Regions from separate parts of the Stenotrophomonas sp. Ker107b genome, predicted to be linked through region 2. Evidence: predicted binding sites of a transcription regulator. Region 2 holds the regulator's gene; the other holds the start of a gene.
The links. Region 2 encodes FliA, which starts transcription of late flagellar genes. Its sites were predicted from a motif close to TAAAGTTTNNCNNNCNNNGGCCGATAA; they were not measured.
Positions count from the first base shown of each region.

Region 1: ACWV8V_RS12940 (GGDEF domain-containing protein) is a predicted target of FliA. The motif match lies at 2,885-2,911, and genes of this name have one in related genera.

Region 1 covers NZ_JBSPHX010000002.1:678,158-684,209, forward strand. The annotation lists gene ACWV8V_RS12925 (DUF808 domain-containing protein) at 1-13, shown strand, start outside; gene ACWV8V_RS12930 (hypothetical protein) at 26-685, opposite strand; gene ACWV8V_RS12935 (RNA polymerase sigma factor) at 696-1,214, opposite strand; gene ACWV8V_RS12940 (GGDEF domain-containing protein) at 1,266-2,828, opposite strand; gene ACWV8V_RS12945 (NAD(P)H-binding protein) at 2,962-3,600, shown strand; gene ACWV8V_RS12950 (tryptophan 2,3-dioxygenase) at 3,672-4,550, shown strand; gene ACWV8V_RS12955 (peptide MFS transporter) at 4,794-6,052, shown strand, end outside.
Region 2 covers NZ_JBSPHX010000001.1:1,055,892-1,061,943, reverse strand. The annotation lists gene flhA (flagellar biosynthesis protein FlhA) at 1-254, shown strand, start outside; gene ACWV8V_RS04990 (AAA family ATPase) at 404-2,053, shown strand; gene ACWV8V_RS04985 (MinD/ParA family ATP-binding protein) at 2,040-2,927, shown strand; gene ACWV8V_RS04980 (RNA polymerase sigma factor FliA) at 2,924-3,670, shown strand; gene cheY (chemotaxis response regulator CheY) at 3,687-4,079, shown strand; gene ACWV8V_RS04970 (protein phosphatase CheZ) at 4,079-4,693, shown strand; gene ACWV8V_RS04965 (chemotaxis protein CheA) at 4,699-6,052, shown strand, end outside.

The DNA of each region.
Region 1 (6,052 bases), on a different contig from region 2:
GCCGGCGCATTGAGGCTCGGCCAGCTCAGGCCGATTCCCACCCGCGCAGGGCCTCGAGTTCGGCGCGGGCACGGGCCAGGCGGCGCCCGGAGAGCGCGTCGATCGCGCGCTGCAGCCGTGGTGAGGCCGGCGCACGCTGCACCCAGCGTCGCGCACCCACCATCGCGGCGATCATGGCCAGCGTCCCTGCACCCAGCGAGACCAGCAGCCACGGTGCGGCGAACGCGCCCAGATCCACCCCCCACGCCTGCCAGGCCACCAGCACCGGCACCGCCAGCCACAGCCAGCACCACGGCAGGCCGAGCAGCAGTTCGGTCAGTGCGGTATGCCAGCGCAGCGCGGCCAACTGCTGCGATTGCTCCACCACCGTATGGGTGGGGTGCAGCTGTCGTCGGCGCTGCAGGCGGGTGATGCTGACGATGATGGCCGCGATGCAGTACGCGTGCAGGGACAGCGCACTGAGCATCACCGCCAGCGGCGGCTGCTGCCACCACTGGCTGCCGCAGTACACCGCCACGGCCAGCCAGATCGCCAGCTGCAGCCACTGCCACAGGCTGAAGGCCCCCAGCTGATGCTGTACGGCGCGTTGCCGATGGCTGCGCCACGCATCCAGCGCGAAGGCCTCCTGCGCGTCGGTGGGAGCGTTGGCGTGACTCCACAGCTGCTTGAGCTCATCCGGTTGCATGGTGGTTCCCTCAGTCGGTGGGGTTCAAGCGGGTACGCAGCTGCTGGCGCACCCGGTGCAGGCGGGTGGAAACATTGGCGATGCTGATGCCCAGCACCTCGGCCATCTGCCGATGGTCGTGGTCGTCCAGGTGCAGCAGCATCAGGGCGCGGTCCAGCGGTGGCAGCGCGTGGATGGCGAGCTCCAGCTGGCGCAACGCGTGGCGGTGTTCGGGCGGTGCGGCGTCGTCCACCGCGGGCAGATCGTCGTCCAATGGTGCGTGGTGGCCCTGCCGGTGCTGCTGGCGACGCCATTGCGAGATCGCCACATTGAGCGCCACCCGATACAACCAGGTCGAGAAGCGCGCCCGCGCCGGGTCGAAATCCTCGAATGCCGCCCACGCCTGCACGCTGATCTCCTGGACCAGATCCAGCCGATCCTCGTGCTGATGGCAGTAACCGCGCGCCACCTTGAGCACGATGCCGCGATGCTGCTCCAGCAACGCGGCGAAGCGCGCGCGTGGATCGTGGGCGGCGCGGGGCAGGGTCATGTGCATACCCGGGTGATTCGCGCCGGGGCGCGGAATATCACAGCCATCGGATCAGCGCGCCGGCTCGGCAGCCTGCACGCGGTTCTTGCCGACCCGCTTGGCCGCATACAGCGCCGTATCGGCGCGTCGCAACAGCGCGTCCGCCGCTTCGCCCGGCTGCCATTGCGCCAGGCCGGCGCTGAAATGCACCGGCACCCGCTGCTCCTCCAACGGCAGCGGCCGCTGGGCGAGTGAGCGCTGCAGCCGCAGCAGGGTGGACATGCTGTCCGCCGCCGGCGTTTCCGGCAGCAGCAGGACGAACTCGTCCCCGCCCAGGCGCGCGATCGCATCGCTGCTGCGCAGGTGCAGCTGGCAGACCTCGACCAGATGGCGCAGTACCGCATCGCCGCCGGCATGGCCGTGCAGGGTGTTGGTCTGATGGAAATCGTCCAGATCGAGCAGGGCCAGCGCCAGCGGATGGCCATGGCGGGCGGCGCGCGCCATTTCGCGCTCGAGCAGTTCATCCAGCCCGCGCCGGTTGAGCGCGCCGGTCAGGGGATCGGTGCGGACCAGCCCGGAGACATCACGCAGCTCCTGCTCCAGCTCGGCGATGCGCTGCTCGGCCTGCTCCACCTCGCGGCGTGCATTGCCCAGGTGGTCGCGTGCCTGCAACGCCTGTTCCTGGACCCGGCCGGTATCCACCAGCACGTCCTGCAGGAGCTGGTTGAGATCGGCGATGCTGCGGGCTTCCTTCAGGGCCAGCGCATAGCTGCTGATGCGGTCGTGGTATTCGCCGGTGCTGACCGCCATGCCATCCAGGCGCTCGATGAAGCCGCCCATGACGTTCTTCATCGCCGCTTTGGATTCCACGATCCCCTGCTTGAGCAGGCCCTGCTTGTAGATCACTTCGCGCAGGTTGGCGCGTGCCTGTTCCACCGAGTCGCGATCGAGCGGGCCGCCGATCAGTGACCGCACCGCGTGCACCTGGCCGTGCAGCCAGCTGCTGTCGTCGAGCAGCTCGCCGATGTTGTCCAGCAGCAGATCGAACAGGCTCAGCAACAGCTCCTGCTGTTCCTGCCAGCCATCGCTGCGTACGCCGATCTGGTGGGACAGCTCGCGGAGCCGGACTTCGATCGGCTGCAGCGGTTGGCCGGGATGCCAGCGATGCACCTCACCGGCGAGGTGCCCGGGCTCTTCGCGCAGTTCAGGCATGTTCTGCAGCAGGCTGGCCACGGTCACCCCGAGGGTGTGCCGCAGCAGCTCGCGCAGGCGCAGGCTGTCGGGTTGGCCGTCGGGCGTTTCCTGTTCGATGGTGCGGATGTACTTGTCGATCAGCTGGCGCATCGCGCGGCCGTAGCTGACCCAGTCGCCGCTGCGCTGCGCCGACTGCAGCCGCAGGCCCATGTCGCCCAGCTCGCCGGGCAGGGTGGACATGCCATTGGCAAACGCGGCCAGCAGGGGCTCGGGGCTGTCGATCCCGGCAAACAGGCGCTGCAGCATCGCGCTGCTGCCGCCCTTCAGGACCGGGGCCGGTTCGCTGCGCGTGTCCACCGCGGTCCCCACGCTCTGCCGCCGCGACAGCAGCCGCCCGACAGCAGTGCCGGGGCTGGGGGGAGGGTCGTGCGGGTCCGTCATGCGGCAGGTCCTTGCAGGGCACGGCCGGGGGCCGGAGCGGTGGAGAGGTTGGAACAGTATCGGCGCAGTCCGGTCACGCTTGAACCGATCCTGCATGGCAGGATGGTAAGCACGAGCGAGGCAGGAGAATGCGATGAAGGTGATGCTGGTGGGCGCGACCGGATTGGTGGGCAGTCACGTGCTGCGGCAGTTGCTGGAGGACCCGCGCTGCGATGCGGTGGTTGCACCGACCCGACGCCCGGTGGGCATCACCGATCCCGCGCTGGTCAATCCGGTGGTGGACTTCGCGCAGTTGCGGGCCGAGGCCGACTGGTGGGCGGTGGATGCGGTGATCTGCGCGCTCGGTACCACGATCAAACAGGCCGGCAGCAAAGAGGCGTTCGCGCGGGTCGACCATGACGCGCCGCTGGCGGTGGCGCGGCTGGCGCGGGCGCAAGGCGCGCATGCCTTCGCGTTGAACTCGGCGATGGGGGCCGACCCGGGCTCGCGCATCTTCTACAACCAGGTCAAAGGCCGGCTGGAGCAGGACCTGCGGGAACTGGGCTACCCCTCCCTGACCCTGGTCCGCCCCGGGCTGATCGGGGGCGAGCGGGCCGAGCGGCGCACCGGCGAGCATCTGGCCAGCCTGGTGCTGGGCGTACTGGGTCCGGTCCTTCCGCGGGCGTGGCGGATCAATCCGGCCGAGCGCATTGCGGCCGCGCTGGTCGAGGCGGCCCTGGCGCCGAGGCCCGGCGTCAACGTCGTGCGCTCGGCCGAGTTGGTGGAACGGTAAGCCGCCGGCCGCCAGATGCACGGCCAGCAGGCCACTGCGCTACCCTTTCTGCCCCTCAAGCGGTCCCTGCCATGTCCGTCGACAAGAACCAACGCGATCTCGAAGCCGGTATCCACACCGATCTGGAGGGGCGGCTGACCTACGGCGGCTACCTGCGCCTGGATCAGCTGCTGGCGGCCCAGCAGCCGCTGTCCAACCCGCCGCACCATGACGAAATGCTGTTCATCATCCAGCACCAGACGTCCGAGCTGTGGCTGAAACTGCTGGGGCACGAGCTGCGCGCGGCGATCGCTCACCTCAAGCGCGACGAGGTCTGGCAATGCCAGAAGGTGCTGGCGCGCAGCAAGCAGGTGCTGCGCCAGCTCACCGAGCAGTGGTCGGTGCTGGAGACGCTGACCCCTTCGGAGTACATGGGTTTCCGCGATGTGCTGGGCCCGTCGTCGGGCTTCCAGTCGCTGCAGTACCGCTACATCGAGTTCCTGCTGGGCAACAAGAACGCGCAGATGCTGCAGGTGTTCTCGCATGACCCGGCCGGCCAGGCCCAGTTGCAGGAGGTGCTTGATGCCCCCAGCCTGTACGAGGAGTTCCTGCGCTACCTGGCCCGCTTCGGCCATCCGGTCCCGGCCGGCTATCAGGGGCGGGACTGGCAGCAGCCGCACGTGGCCGACGATGCGCTGCACCCGGTGTTCGAGCGGATCTACCAGAACACCGACCGTTTCTGGCGTGAGTACGCGCTGTGCGAAGACCTGGTCGATCTGGAAACCGCCTTCCAGCTGTGGCGCTTCCGCCACATGCGCACGGTGATGCGGGTGATCGGCTTCAAGCGCGGCACCGGGGGCTCCAGCGGGGTAGGCTTCCTGCGCCAGGCGCTGGAGCTGACCTTCTTCCCGGAGTTGTTCCAGGTGCGCACCACGATCCGCAACGACGATCCGATGCCGCCGGATGCCTGATCGGGCATTCCCTGCAATAAGCCTATTCATATTTAGCCGGTCCATCCGCCGTACGGTGCGGCAGGCCCCGCCGTTGCTGCGCTGCCGGTCGTGGACCGGCAGTTGCAGATGCAAGTTCAGCGACCGTGCTGCCAGCGGTACACATCAGCGTGTATTTGACGTGAACGTGGTTGGTCTGGGATTCTCCCGCGCTGCTTTCGCACATCGGACGTGCATGTCTTCCACCGAACCCAGGAATCCCGCATGAGCGTAGACACCGCCGCGAAATCCGTTCCCGAACCGGCGTTGCCGGAGTTCAAGACCACGCTGGGCCATCCGCGCCCGTTGTGGATGCTGTTCATGACCGAATTCTGGGAGCGCTTCGCGTTCTACGGGATCCGCTGGGCGCTGGTGCTGTACATCGTCGCGCAGTTCTTCGAAGGCGACTCGGCCGGCCAGGCCGCAGCCAGCCGGACCTATGGTGCCTATCTGGCGCTGGTCTATGCGGCGGCGATCTTCGGCGGCTACGTTGCCGACCGGGTATTGGGTTACCAGCGCTCGATCCTGACCGGCGCGGTGATCATGGCCGCGGGCCTGTTCATGGTCGCGATGCCCAACAAGGAAATCTTCGAGCTGGGCCTGGCCACGATCATCATCGGCAACGGCCTGTTCAAGCCCAACATCTCCACCATGGTCGGCAAGCTGTACGGCCTGAAGGATGAGCGCCGCGACTCGGGCTTCACCATCTTCTACATGGGCATCAACATCGGCGCGATGATCGCTCCGGTGCTGACCCAGTATCTGGCCGAGAGCGTGTTCGGCACCAAGGCGATGCCGTCGTACAAGATGGTCTTCATCGCCTCGGGCATCGGCATGCTGATCAGCCTGGCCTGGTTCTACGTCGGCCGTGCCGGCCTCAAGGGCATTGGCGCCCCACCGGCCGGTGCCGAGGGCTATGGCCGCATCGTGATGGTGTTCATCGGTGCCATCGTGGCGATCCCGGTCGCCTTCTTCCTGCTCTCCACCGGCGCCACCGCGCTGGCCTGGATCCTGGGCGTGATGTTCATCGCGCTGGCAGTGCTGCTGCTGGTGGAGGGCATCCGTGAAGGCAAGGTCCAGCGTGACCGCGTCATCGCGATGCTGATCATCTTCACCTTCAACGTGATGTTCTGGATGTTCTTCGAACAGGCCGGCAGCTCGTTCACCTTCCTGGCCGACAACATCGTCAACCGCAACCTGGGTGGCTGGGAATTCCCGACTGCCTGGTTCCAGTCGGTCAACTCGGTGGCGATCATCACCCTGGCCCCGATCATTGCCTGGATCTGGATCAAGCTGGGTCGCGCCAACCCGTCGATTCCGCGCAAGTTCGGCCTGGGCCTGCTGTTCAACGGTGCGGCCTTCGCGCTGCTGATGGTGGCGCTGTCGAGCATGGTCGTGGACGGCAAGATCCCGTTCTGGACGCTGTTCATGGTCTACGTCATCCAGTCCGTGGGTGAGCTGTGCCTGTCGCCGATCGGCCTGTC
Region 2 (6,052 bases):
GCGTCTTGCAGGAGTCCACTCAGGGCAACGGCGCCGCGCTGGAACCCGGACTCGCTGAGCGACTGCATCAAAGCCTGGCCGAATGTGTCGGCAAGCAGGAAGCGAAGAACGAGCCGGCGGTCGTGCTGGTGCCTGGCCCGGTACGTGCCGCGCTGGCACGGCTGGTACGCCACAGCGTCCCCTCGCTGTCCGTACTCGCCTACAGCGAGGTGCCCGAGGACAAACGGTTGAAGCTGGTCGGCACGATCAGTTGAGCCAGGCGCCCGACGGCACCGCGACAGAAAACAGACACCCCACTCGAATTCACCGCAGCAGGAAATAAAGGGAATCCCTGACCGTGCAGACCACCGACAACCAGCGTTTCCCTTCCACCACTCCGCCGCCCCAGTCCCGGTACCACAGCATGAAAATCAAACGCTTCGTCGCCTCCGATATGCGCTCGGCCATGAACCTGGTGCGCAAGGAACACGGTCCTGACGCAGTGATCCTGTCCAACCGCCGGATCGCCGAAGGTGTCGAGATCGTGGCGGCGGCGAACTACGACGAGGGCGCAGTGCAGCGCGCCCTGGAAGCGGCCCGCAAGGATGTCGCTCCGCCGCCGGCCCCGCGCCCGCGCAGCGCCGCCGATGCCGTGATCGCCGCCGTGACCCGTCGCAAGACCCCGGTGGCCACGCCCGAGCCGGTGGCCGCCACCACCTCGGCCGTTGCCGCCCTGGCCCGCGCCGCTGTCGGCGCGACCGGTCGCACCCTCGATACCGCCAACGAAAGCGTGCCCCAGCGCGGCAGCGATGGCTTTGCCGCTACCCTGGCCCGCGCCAGCGTCGGCCCCGCCGTCAACGAACCGTCGCTGCCGGAGCAGATCTTCGCGCCGTTCAATGTCGAGCAGGCTGCCGCAGCCTCGCCCGCCGCACCGGTGGAGGCTGTCGCGGCCCCGGCCCCGATCAACCGCGCCCGCTTCGTGATCGATCCGCCGCTGGACGACGCCGACGAACCCGCACTGTCGGCCGCCGCGGTGCTCGCCCCGGCCGCCATCGTCGCCGCTGCGGTACCGCCGGCGCTGCCGCTGCCGGTGACCACCGCGGCCGCCGCCAACGAACCGGCACCGGTCGTGGCCAGCGCGCCGGAGCTGAGCCTGATCCCGCGCGACGACGAAGAAATCCGCCAGCTGCGTCACGAAGTGGCCGGCATGCGCCACGTCATCGAGCGCGAGATGCACCGCTTCACCGACGAACGCCTGCGCGGCTCGCCGGTCCGTGCGGCTGCCTTGGACCTGATGGACGAATACGGCTTCGATGCCGGGATCAGCCGCGACGTGGCCATGCAGATCCCGCTGGACACCGACGCCCACCGCGGCCGTGGCCTGATGCTCGGCCTGCTCTCCAGGAAGTTGCCGATCGCCCCGGTCGATCCGCTGGAAGCCGGCGGTGTGATCGCCCTGGTCGGCCCGACCGGCGCCGGCAAGACCACCACCATCGCCAAGCTGGCCTCGCGGTTCGCCGAAGCCCACGCCGCCCGCGATGTCGCCCTGGTCACCACCGATACCGGCCGCATCGGCGCCCGCGAGCAGTTGTACGGCTTCGGCCGCCAGCTTGGCATCGCAGTTCACGAAGCCAGCAGCGGCAGCGACCTCAACCAGCTGCTGGAGCGCCTGAAGGACTACAAGCTGGTCCTGATCGACACCGCCGGCCTGGGCCCGCGCGACCGTGCCCTGGCCGCCCAGCTGCAGTGGCTGCGGGCCGCCGAGCAGATCCGCACCCTGCTGGTGCTGCCGGCCAACACCAGTTTCGGCGACATGGACGAGGTGGTCCGCCGCTTCAGCGCCGCCAACCCGCAGGGCGTGGTGCTGAGCAAGCTGGATGAGACCGGCCGCTTCGGTACCGCCCTGTCGGTGGCCGTCGACCACCGCCTGCCGATCACCTGGATCACCGATGGCCAGGACGTTCCTGAAGACCTGCACCGTGCCAGCGCGGCCAATCTTGTACTTCGCCTTGAAGATTTGCGCCGCGCGGCCGATATGCCCTGCAACCCGGAGTTGAACCATGCCGTCGCGTGAGTACGCCAAGCTGACCCAGACCTTCCCGTTGTCGGCTACCCGAAGCCAGCCGCTGGGCCCGGTCCGCACCATCGCCGTCACCGGCGGCAAGGGCGGCGTGGGCAAAACGAACGTTTCGGCCAATCTGGCCGTGGCGCTTGCCAGCATGGGCAAACGTACCCTGCTGCTGGATGCCGACCTGGCCCTGGCCAACGTCGATGTGATCCTGGGCCTGAAGCCGACCGTGACCCTGGCCGACCTGGTCGCCGGGCGCTGCACGCTGGAGGAGGTCATCATCGAAGGCCCCGGCGGCGTGCTGGTGGTGCCGGCGGCCTCGGGCCGCCGCAACATGGCCGAGCTGCAGCAGGCCGAGCACATCGGCCTGGTCAACGTGTTCTCCGAGCTGGAGCGCGAACTGGACATCATGGTGGTGGACACGGCCGCGGGCATCACCGACGGCGTGCTGACCTTCTGCCAGGCCGCCCAGGACACCGTGGTGGTGGTCTGCGACGAGCCGGCCTCGATCACCGATGCCTACGCCCTGATCAAAGTCCTCTCGCGCGAACGCGGCGTGGACCGGATCCAGGTGGTCGCCAACATGGTGCGCGACCCGAATGAAGGCCGGGTGCTGTACGAAAAGCTGACCCGCGTCTGCGAGAAGTTCCTGGCCGATGTGTCGCTCAACTACCTCGGCTGTGTGCCGCAGGACGACTGGCTGCGCCTGTCGGTCCAGCGCCAGCAGCCGGTGGTGAAGGCCTACCCGTCCAGCCCGTCGGCGCTGGCCTTGACCGAGATCGCACGCCGTACCGCACGCTGGCAGGCCCCGACCGAGCCGCGTGGTGGCGTCGAGTTCTTCCTGGAACGCATCCTCAAGCAACGCGGGGTGACCGCATGAAAGGCGCCGCACAATACAAAGAGGTCCAGCGGGTCGCCGCGAACGAGTGCATTGCCCAGCACTCGGACCTGGTCCGCCGCATCGCCCACCATCTGGCGGCACGTCTGCCCGCCAGCGTGGAGGTCGACGACCTGATCCAGGCCGGCATGATGGGCCTGATCGAAGCGTCGCGCAGCTATGACGCCGACCAGGGCGCCTCGTTCGAGACCTATGCCTCGATCCGCATCCGCGGCTCGATGATCGATGAGATCCGCCGTGGTGACTGGGTACCGCGCTCGGTCCATCGCCGGGCCCGCGACGCCGCCGCCACCATCCGCCGGCTCGAACAGAGCACCGGACGCGCCGCCAGCGCCACCGAAGTGGCGGCCGCGATGGACATGCCGCTGCCGGACTACCTGCGCCTGATGGAAGATGCCTCGCGCGGCCAGGTGCTGAGCCTGGAATCACGGATCGAAGACCAGGGCGAGCTGGACACCGTCGCCCAGGGCGGCCCGACCCCGCAGCAGGTGTTGGAGCGTGGCGAGTTCGGGCGCGAGCTGGGCAACGCGATCGGGCTGCTGCCCGAGCGCGAACAGCTGGTCCTGTCGCTGTATTACGAGCAGGAACTGAACCTGAAAGAGATCGGCGCCGTGTTGGGCGTCAGCGAATCGCGCGTGTGCCAGATCCATGGCCAGGCCGTGCTGCGCCTGCGTGGCCGACTGAAAATCTTCGAGGCGGCCGACGCCGGCCTCGAGAACCATTAAGACCGAGGAAAGAGCTTTGGACAAGAACATGCGTATCCTGATCGTCGACGATTTTTCGACCATGCGTCGTATCGTCAAGAACCTGCTGGGCGATCTGGGCTTCACCAACACGGCCGAAGCCGAGGACGGGCATGCCGCGCTGATGCTGTTGCAGAGCCAGCCGTTCGATTTCGTGGTCACCGACTGGAACATGCCGGTGATGACGGGCATCGACCTGCTCAAGGCCATCCGCGCCGACGCCAAGCTCAAGACGCTGCCGGTGTTGATGGTGACTGCTGAAGCCAAGCGCGAGCAGATCATCGAAGCGGCCCAGAACGGCGTCAACGGCTACATCATCAAGCCGTTCACCGCCCAGACCCTGGAAGAAAAGCTCGGCAAGATCTTCGAGCGTCTGGCGGCGAGCGCCTGATGGAAACCCTGAGCGACAAATCAGCGCTGGTGCAGCGCCTGCAGGATGCACTGGCCGCGCTGGAATCGGGTGACGAAGCCGCGTGGCGTCAGGAAATCGACGCACTCGCCGCGCTGCGCACCCAGCCGATGATGGCCGGGTTGAACCGGCTCGCCCGCGAGCTGGGCCAGGCACTGGGCGAGCTGCCCAGCCTGCCCAGCGAAGCCGGCGAACTGGACGATGCCTGCGCGCGCCTGGATCACGTGGTGGCGATGACCGAACAGGCCACCCACCGCACCCTGGACCTGGCCGAAGAATGCCGCACGCTCACCGAGCAGCTGCGCGCCAATGGCTTGACGGCCGACCAGGACCAGCAGCTGGACCGCATCCGCCACAACCTGACCGAGATCGCGCTCACCCAGAGCTACCAGGATCTCACCGGGCAGATCATCCGCCGCGTGGTGGGCATCGTGCGTCGCGTGCATGAGGGCTTCGGTGCACTCGGGCTGCCGCCGCAGGACGACACCGCGCACAAGCGTGACAACGGCCTGGCCGGCCCGGCCGTAACCGGTCTGGACCGCCACCAGGTTTCACAGGTCGACGCTGACGACCTGCTCTCCGATTTGGGACTTTAACGATCATGAGTGCTGTTCCAGACGATATCGCTGCCGACTTCATCCTCGAGGCCCAGGAGATCCTGGATCGCCTCGGCGAACAGCTGGTGTCGCTGGAGCAGGCGCCCCAGGACAGTGACCAGCTCAACGCCGTGTTCCGCGGGTTCCACACGCTCAAGGGCGGCGCGGGCTTCCTCGGCATCCAGGCGATGGTGGAGCTGTGCCACGCCGCCGAGGAAACCCTGGGCATGGCACGCTCGGGCCAGGCCACGCTGCAGGCCCATCACTTCGACGCGGCCCAGCAGTCGCTGGACTACCTGCAGTCGATGCTGGATTCGGTCTCGGCCGGCACCGAGCCGGGCTATGCCCCGCCGGAGCTGATCGCACAGTTCGACGTGAACGGCCCGGCCACCCCGGCGGCTGCCCCCAGCGCCGCGGCCGGCCCCAGCAGCGGTGAGCTGATCACCGACGATGAATTCGAAGCGCTGCTCGACCAGTTGCATGGCGGTGCCGCACCGACCGCCGTCGCCGCCAGGAAAGACGACGGCATGATCAGCGAAGACGAGTTCGAATCGCTGCTCGACCAGCTGCACGGCGGCGCGGCACCCGGTGCCAAGTCCGTGACGGCCGCACCCGCCCCGGCGCCTCGCGCGGTGGCTGCGCCCGCCGCGCCTGCCGCCAACAAGCCCGCGCCCAACAAGCCGGTCGCCGAGGCTGAGCACACCGTGCGCGTGGACACCAAGCGCCTGGATGCGATCGTCAACCTGATCGGCGAGCTGGTGCTCTCGCGCAACCGGCTCAAGACGCTGCGTGCGCGCCTGCACGATGAAGAGCTCGACCGGGCCGTCTCCACCCTGGACATCGCCACCGCCCGCCTGCAGTCCGCCGTCATGCGCACCCGCATGCAGCCGGTCGGCAAGGTGTTCTCGCGCTTCCCCAAGGTGGCGCGCGATGTCGCACGCTCGCTGAAGAAGGAAGTGGAGCTGGAACTGATCGGCGCGGAAACCGAGCTGGACCGCAACCTGGTCGAAGCGCTGGCCGATCCGCTGGTCCATCTGGTCCGCAACGCGATCGACCACGGCGTGGAAATGCCGGAGCTGCGTGAAGCACAGGGCAAGCCCCGCAGCGGCCACGTGCGCCTGTCCGCGCAGCAGGAAGGCGACTACGTCAGCATCGAAGTGCAGGACGACGGCGCGGGTATCGACCCGGAACGCCTGCGCCAGAAGGCGCGCGAGAAGGGGCTGATCGATCCGGAAGCCGCCGCCCGCCTGAGCAGCGAGGAATGCCTGCACCTGGTGTTCCTGCCGGGTTTCTCGACCAAGCAGCAGGTGACCGACATCTCCGGCCGCGGCGTGGGCATGGACGTGGTCCAGTCGCGCA